One region of the Bacillus aquiflavi genome, then DNA from elsewhere that is predicted to be linked to it. Evidence: predicted binding sites of a transcription regulator. Region 1 holds the regulator's gene; the other holds the start of a gene.
The links. Region 1 encodes CtsR, which represses protease genes until heat stress. Its sites were predicted from a motif close to ATGGTCAATAAAGGTCAAACA; they were not measured.

Region 1 (3,569 bases):
GAGCACTTAACCAAATAAACATGATACTTTCTTTCTTACTTCTTCACATTATCTAGTTTTGAGAGAACAATTGTCTGGTGACGATGGCGAGAAGGTCACACCCGTTCCCATTCCGAACACGGAAGTTAAGCTTCTCAGCGCCAATGGTAGTAGAGGGCATCCCTCTGCGAGAGTAGGACGTTGCCGGGCGACTTTAAGTAAAGAGAACAACTTTTCTGTTGTTCTCTTTTATTACTTTGTATAAAAATAAAGGATCAGTCAAGCTTTTTTTACAAGAAGCAATGATTGATCCTGTTTTTTTAGCCTGAAATAGCTGTTGTATTTTCTTCAAAATAGCGCAATTTTGAAGGAATCAGTACTGTGAGGAGGAGTATGCTTGCAATCAAAGTTCCTATAATCGTAAAGATCAGGCACACAAGTTGGACTGAAAACCATTCGGCCATTAATCCTAAAAGTAGTGTTAATCCAATTTGAATCATTCCCTGAACCATATCTGCGATACTTCCGAATCTCCCCATAATTTTTACCGGCACGTTATTTTGAAAAAAAGTTGCATATCCTGTATTGGCAAATGCCAAAAAAAAGCCCAAAAATACAAATGCTAATGTTGCAGTAATAAAGTTAAAAGAAGCATAAAACATAACGTATCCTAAAGATGTTAATAGCATTCCAACACCAATAAATAGGCGGAGATGTATTTTTTTAGATGTAATAGCAGCAACAGCAGCCCCGGTTAATGAACCAATCCCTGTTATACTTACAATTAAGCCATAATCTCTGTCCGATAGTTTTAAATGTTGTTTAATAAAAGTAACTTCTTGTGAATCAACAGCAAAGGCAATTAACATAGCTGATTGGAACAATATATAAACTGAAATAAAATATTTAGTTTGTTTAATAAATTGTTTAACTGCTTTCCAGTCATTTAAAATAGTTTTCCAATGTACCCGTTCACGTATATTATTTAAATCTTCATCTACATTAGGAAGTAGATAAATAAAAAATGCACAAACGAAAAAAGAAACAGCATTAATGATAATACAAATATCTGGACTAACGTACATAATTAATATCCCAGCAATTGCTGGACCTAATAAAAATGCACCAGGGCTAGTCATACTCATGATTGAATTAAATCTTTTTCGATTTTCCTGGGGGACAAGTTTCGTAATGTATACTGATGAGCTTGGGCCGAAAAATGCACCTGCAATATTAACCAAAAGGAGAACAATATAAATTGCCCATAAAGATCCTATAAAGGGAATGCAAATTACTAAGGTTCCTCTTATTATATCGATAAATATCATTAATTTTCTTTTATTCACACGATCAATGACGCTTCCAGACCAAGTATTGGTGATTAAAATTGCTACGGGTCTTATAATATACAGTCCAGCTACCGCAGCGGCCGAGCCAGTTAAGTTTAAGATTAAAATATTAAGTGCTATAAAGTAAATCCAATTTCCTAGATGTGATACACCTATTCCTAAAATTAAAAAAATGGAATTTTTCCAGGATGTCATTTTCCCACCCATTTCTTTCAAAATTGATTAACATTTTTTCCTAATTGCACCATTTTAAACATGTTAAAGTAGAATAAATTATGGATAAAATGTGAATAAATTTTGTAAATTCCAATAGTTTTTCCGTTAAAGAAATAACTTTTAAATTTCATAAGTATATCGTGATGTACTTTATAAAATATATTTTTTAAAATAAAGTTCTATTAAACAATATTGTTCTTTTAGGCTTATTCGTGCCACAAATGCCTTTTAGCTATGCCGGATGATATGAAAAAGAAATTATTTCTCTTTATCGTTCTATCTGTAGGAGGAAATGAGAAATTAATTAAATAACCTTAAATAAATCATAAATGCTACGTTTTGAGATGAAATAAATTGGGGAAAATAAGAATATTGCAATGAAGGAACTATTTCGTGTATAATTAATGTCAAATATAGTCAAAGTCAGATAGGGGGAGGCTGGGTGAGAAACATATCAGATATAATTGAGAGCTATTTAAAAAAAGTATTGGAAATGAGCGAACAAGAGGCTGTAGAAATCAAAAGAAGTGAAGTTGCAGATAAGTTCCAATGCGTTCCATCACAAATTAACTATGTCATAAATACAAGATTTACAATAGAAAGAGGCTATGTAGTTGAGAGTAAACGGGGTGGCGGTGGCTATATACGGATTATGAAAGTCAAACCTCACGATGATGCCCATCTAATCAATGAACTTATATCAATTATTAAAAATCGAATTTCCCAAACTAGTGCAGAACATATTATTTATCGTTTACTTGATGAAGAAATTATCACGGAACGAGAAGCAAAGATTATTCTTAGTGTCATTGATCGATCCACTTTATATATTGATTTACCTGAAAGAGATGAACTCCGTGCCAGAATGTTAAAGGCAATATTGACATCTATAAAATATAAATAAAATAGTGAGCTTAGAGAGGGTGAAATGGATTGATATGTCAGGAATGTAATCAAAGACCTGCAACACTTCATTTTACGAAAATTGTAAATGGGAAAAAAGCTGAAATTCATTTATGCGAAAAATGTGCCCATGAAAAAGGTGACATGTTTATGTTTAATAGCGGACCAGGGCTTTCTATTAGCAACCTTTTAGCAGGATTATTGAATGCAGATCCAGGATTTCAACAAGCGAAGCAAAATTCTTTTCAACAAGATGAAATTATTCAATGCAAACATTGCTCAATGACTTTTCCACAATTCGTTAAAGTGGGTCGATTTGGCTGTGCCCACTGTTACAAAACTTTTCAAAATCAATTAAATCCAATATTACGGCGTCTCCATAGTGGAAATTGGAGTCATAATGGAAAGATTCCAAAACGCATTGGGGGTAATATGCATTTGCGTAAAAAAATTGAAGACTTAAAACTAAAATTAAAATATTTAATTACCCAAGAAGAATTTGAGCAAGCTGCACAAATTCGTGATGAAATTCGATTATTAAAAAAGAAACTAACGGAAAGACACGAGGGAGGGGAATAAGTGGTGTCTTTAGAACGTTTTATCAATCAAGCGATTAGTCCTTGGATGAATGAGGATGGTGCCGATTCAGATATTGTGTTAAGTTCTCGTATTCGGTTAGCCAGAAATTTAAAGGAACATACTTTTCCAACCCTTTATTCAATCGAGGAAGCTAAGAATGTAATAAATAAAGTTGAGAAGGCTGTTTCAAGCGGTTACCCTGATTATTTAGGAAAATTAGAGGTTCTTAAAATGGAGGAGCTTCAACCGCTACAAAAAAGGGTGCTCGTTGAAAAGCATTTAATTAGTCCGCATTTGGCAGAGGATTCAACGTACGGTGCTTGCCTTCTTTCAGAAAATGAATCAATAAATATTATGGTCAATGAGGAAGACCATATTCGGATACAATGTTTATTTTCAGGTTTTCAATTAACTGAGGCATTGAATTTAGCAAATGTAATTGATGATTGGATTGAAGAACAAATTGACTATGCATTTGATGAAAATAGAGGTTATTTAACTAGTTGTCCGACAAATGTAGGAACCGGATTAAGAGCATCTGTA
Region 2 (3,569 bases), 580 kb from region 1:
AGCTATGGGAATGCAAACAATAGATGCAGAATAAGATTCTTTTGATCTGCTTATATGGTATTAGAAAGTTTTTTTGGAAAACTCTTATCAATAGTATATATGTTTTTTAACGATAACGGGTAGCACCTGCTTACTTGCCGGCATCCTATAGCGCCAACAATCTGGTTGAGAACCATTATTTTTGGAGTGAGCGATTTTATTAATTACCGTTTAAATTGATAGATTATTTGCACAACACCAGAAAAGAATGTTCTAGTATTAACCATTTTTACATTCATCCTCCGTTTTATATCAATAAACAATGGTTTTCCTTCTTCCAATACAACTGGGTGAATAAGTAACCTCTATTCATCAACAAGCCCTAAATTTGCAAAAGTCATTAATCGTCTTGTATAACCGAGAAAAGCATAAAACATGATTAAACGAAGGGCGCAGTAATCGAATAGTGTTCCCAATTTCGAAACGATTAGGACATTCGATCATTGATCCTATTATGAGGATTATGTACACTGTCAAAAAAGAATTGCAAGAAGAAGATACAAAGAGTATATGAGTTTGTGTAAAAAGTTTTTAAACCGGATTGTACAAAATATAAAAAACACACGAAACATTGATATGATATCACAACATTTTCGAGTGTTTTATGATGAACCAAATTTTTTACATATTTACCTTAAAGCGCCCTCGGCAGGAATCGAACCCACATTTTGAGAACCGGAATCTCACGTGCTATCCGTTGCACCACGAGGGCAAAATGGCTGTTAACGTACGCTAAATATTATATGTTATATTCAAACAATATGCAAGTCTTATTTCCTTCCATAAAAATCATTAGCAAGCCGCTTAATGATGAGGCTTGGATTTTAATTTTAAATGAATTGTAACATTACGTCTAAAAGTAAAACATATACTAAATTAATATCTCATTTTTACTTAAAAAGTTGGAGATATTGTTTAAAATTTTGCCTAAAGGATAAGATGGGAAACAGATATTATTTTTCTTCAAATTTATAGTGCTTTTTTTTTGACCTTAATTGACCATCAGTGTAATATTAATAATAAGTACAATTATCTTCTTTCGTTGGAATAACTTTCCTAGCGAAATTAAACTCTATTTTAAGGAGGAAAGGAAATATGAATTTAATCCCTACTGTTATTGAACAAACAAATCGAGGAGAACGTGCATACGATATTTATTCTCGTCTGTTAAAAGACCGGATTATTATGCTAGGCAGTGCAATAGACGATCAGGTTGCAAATTCAATTGTCGCTCAATTATTATTTTTAGAAGCAGAAAACCCTGAAAAAGACATATCTATTTACATTAATAGCCCAGGAGGAAGTATTACTGCTGGGATGGCTATTTTTGATACAATGCAATTTATTAAACCAAACATTCAAACAATTTGTATTGGAATAGCTGCTTCAATGGGAGCATTCTTATTAGCAGCAGGAACAAAAGGCAAACGTTATTGTTTACCTAACAGTGAAGTGATGATTCATCAACCGCTTGGCGGAGCGCAAGGGCAAGCAACTGAAATTGAAATTGCCGCAAAGCGAATTCTGTTTTTACGAGACAAACTTAACCATATTCTTGCAGAGCGTACAGGACAACCGCTTGAAGTCATTCAACGAGATACAGATCGAGACAACTTTATGACAGCTGAAAAAGCGCTTGAATACGGTTTAATCGACCATATTATTTCCCGAAATTCATTAGATAAAAAATAATGAACTCCCCCTGTCAATTTGACAGGGGAAATAAAAAATGAGTTAAGCGGCTTTAAATCTATATTTTATAGGGCTAAAGCCGTTTTATTATTTTTAATATCTTTCAAATATATTCTTCTATTGCTTCACAAAGCCCTTCAAATGTTTCGGATTTATTCAAATAGGATTTCTCATATTTAAGTATTCTCCAGACATCTTCCTACTCGTGACATACTGTGTTCATCTCTGGCTCCGCATAGTTCAGGTGTTGAATGCTTTAAATCCAAGGTCACATGTATTGGCATGCCCTATGACATAGAGTTAAAAACCACAGCAGCGGGTCTCAGCTTGTAGAAAAGTAATATTTGAAGTAAATTCTCGAAAGACTGAATTAAAAGCGTTTGTCAGTTGAGGGAGAAGGAATAGAACGGTCGTTCATAAGCTTATAATGAAGTGCAAGTAACGAAGAATGCGAGCCGTTTGTCAACAATCTGAGACTCGCTTCTAAATTGAAGCGAGTCTTGTCGTTTTCTAGCTTATCCCTCTTTTTGGGTAAATTTTGTAAGTACTTCTAATGCCTCTAATTCATCGTGACCAGTTGCACTTATTTTTACTAAAGAGCCAGAACCGATGGCTAAACTCATTAAACCCATAATGCTCTTCGCATTTACCTTCTTACCATCCTTTTCTAGAAATATTTCTGAAGAAAATCGATTCGCTTCCTGAACAAACAACGCTGCAGGACGCGCTTGCAGCCCAGTTTTCAATCGTATTTCCACTTCTTTTTCCACCATGATAATTCCTCCAAATTCCATTATCTATTTAATTGAAATTGATTCTCCAGCCCGAAGCTTGTCAGCTATTTCGTCAATCTTACGTAAGCGGTGATTAATTCCCGATTTACTTATTTTACCACCACTAACCATTTCCCCTAGTTCATTTAACGTGACATCTTGGTAAGCAACTCGCAGTTCAGCTATTTCTCTTAATTTTTCAGGTAAAACGTGGAGCCCTACCGTTTGTTCTATATATTTAATATTTTCAACTTGCCTTAACGCAGCACTTATTGTTTTATTTAAGTTCGCTGTTTCACAATTAACTAATCGATTTACCGAGTTTCTCATGTCTCTGACAATTCGGACATCCTCAAAATGTAGTAAAGCATTGTGAGCGCCAATAATATTTAGAAATTCAGAAATTTTTTCTGCTTCTTTTAAATATGTGATAAACCCTTTTTTCCGTTCTAGCGTTTTACTATTTAAGTTGAACTTATTCATCAAATTACTCAATGATTCATTATGCTCTTTATACATTAAAAAGATTTCTAAATGATAAGAAGAGGTTTCTGGGTTATTAACCGAGCCACCCGCTAAAAAAGCTCCTCTTAAATACGAGCGCATACAACATTTCTTTTTGATAAGCTCATTGGAGATTCCTTGTATAAATATAAAATCTTCCTTAATTTTTTTTTAAATCTGTTAAAACTGTCTTTGCCTGTTCAGTTAATCGAACGATATAGACATTGTTCTTTTTTAGACGCATTTTCTTTCGAACGAGGAGTTTAACTTGAATAGGATAGAATTTTTTTAACAATGTGTATATTCTTCTTGCAATCGCCGCATTTTCCGTTTGGATGTCGACGACAAGCTTCTGATTAGAAAAAGAGAGTGAACCGTTCATTCGAATTAAAGCCGATAATTCAGCTTTTCCACAGCAGTCCTTAATTTCTAAGTTTGTCAATTCTTTTTTTGTTTCCGAAGCGAAAGACATCCCTTCACCCCCTATTAACAAAACCCTTTTTTCTTTAATTATTATCCTCTTTGATGATAGAAAAACTCCTTTTCTCGTATCACCATTTA

Region 2: a site for CtsR is predicted at 1,022-1,042, ahead of clpP (ATP-dependent Clp endopeptidase proteolytic subunit ClpP). Genes of this name have one in related genera too.

What each region holds. Positions count from the first base shown of each region.
Region 1 covers NZ_CP082780.1:3,557,572-3,561,140, forward strand. Annotated here, with positions in the region: rRNA gene K6959_RS17250 (23S ribosomal RNA) at 1-14, shown strand, start outside; rRNA gene rrf (5S ribosomal RNA) at 74-189, shown strand; gene K6959_RS17260 (MFS transporter) at 300-1,523, opposite strand; gene K6959_RS17265 (CtsR family transcriptional regulator) at 1,987-2,448, shown strand; gene K6959_RS17270 (protein-arginine kinase activator protein McsA) at 2,478-3,026, shown strand; gene K6959_RS17275 (protein-arginine kinase McsB) at 3,030-3,569, shown strand, end outside.
Region 2 covers NZ_CP082780.1:2,977,200-2,980,768, forward strand. Annotated here, with positions in the region: partial or broken gene K6959_RS14500 (dihydrofolate reductase family protein) at 204-383, opposite strand; tRNA gene K6959_RS14505 (tRNA-Arg) at 680-751, opposite strand; gene clpP (ATP-dependent Clp endopeptidase proteolytic subunit ClpP) at 1,135-1,731, shown strand; gene K6959_RS14515 (HPr family phosphocarrier protein) at 2,247-2,504, opposite strand; partial or broken gene whiA (DNA-binding protein WhiA) at 2,529-3,480, opposite strand.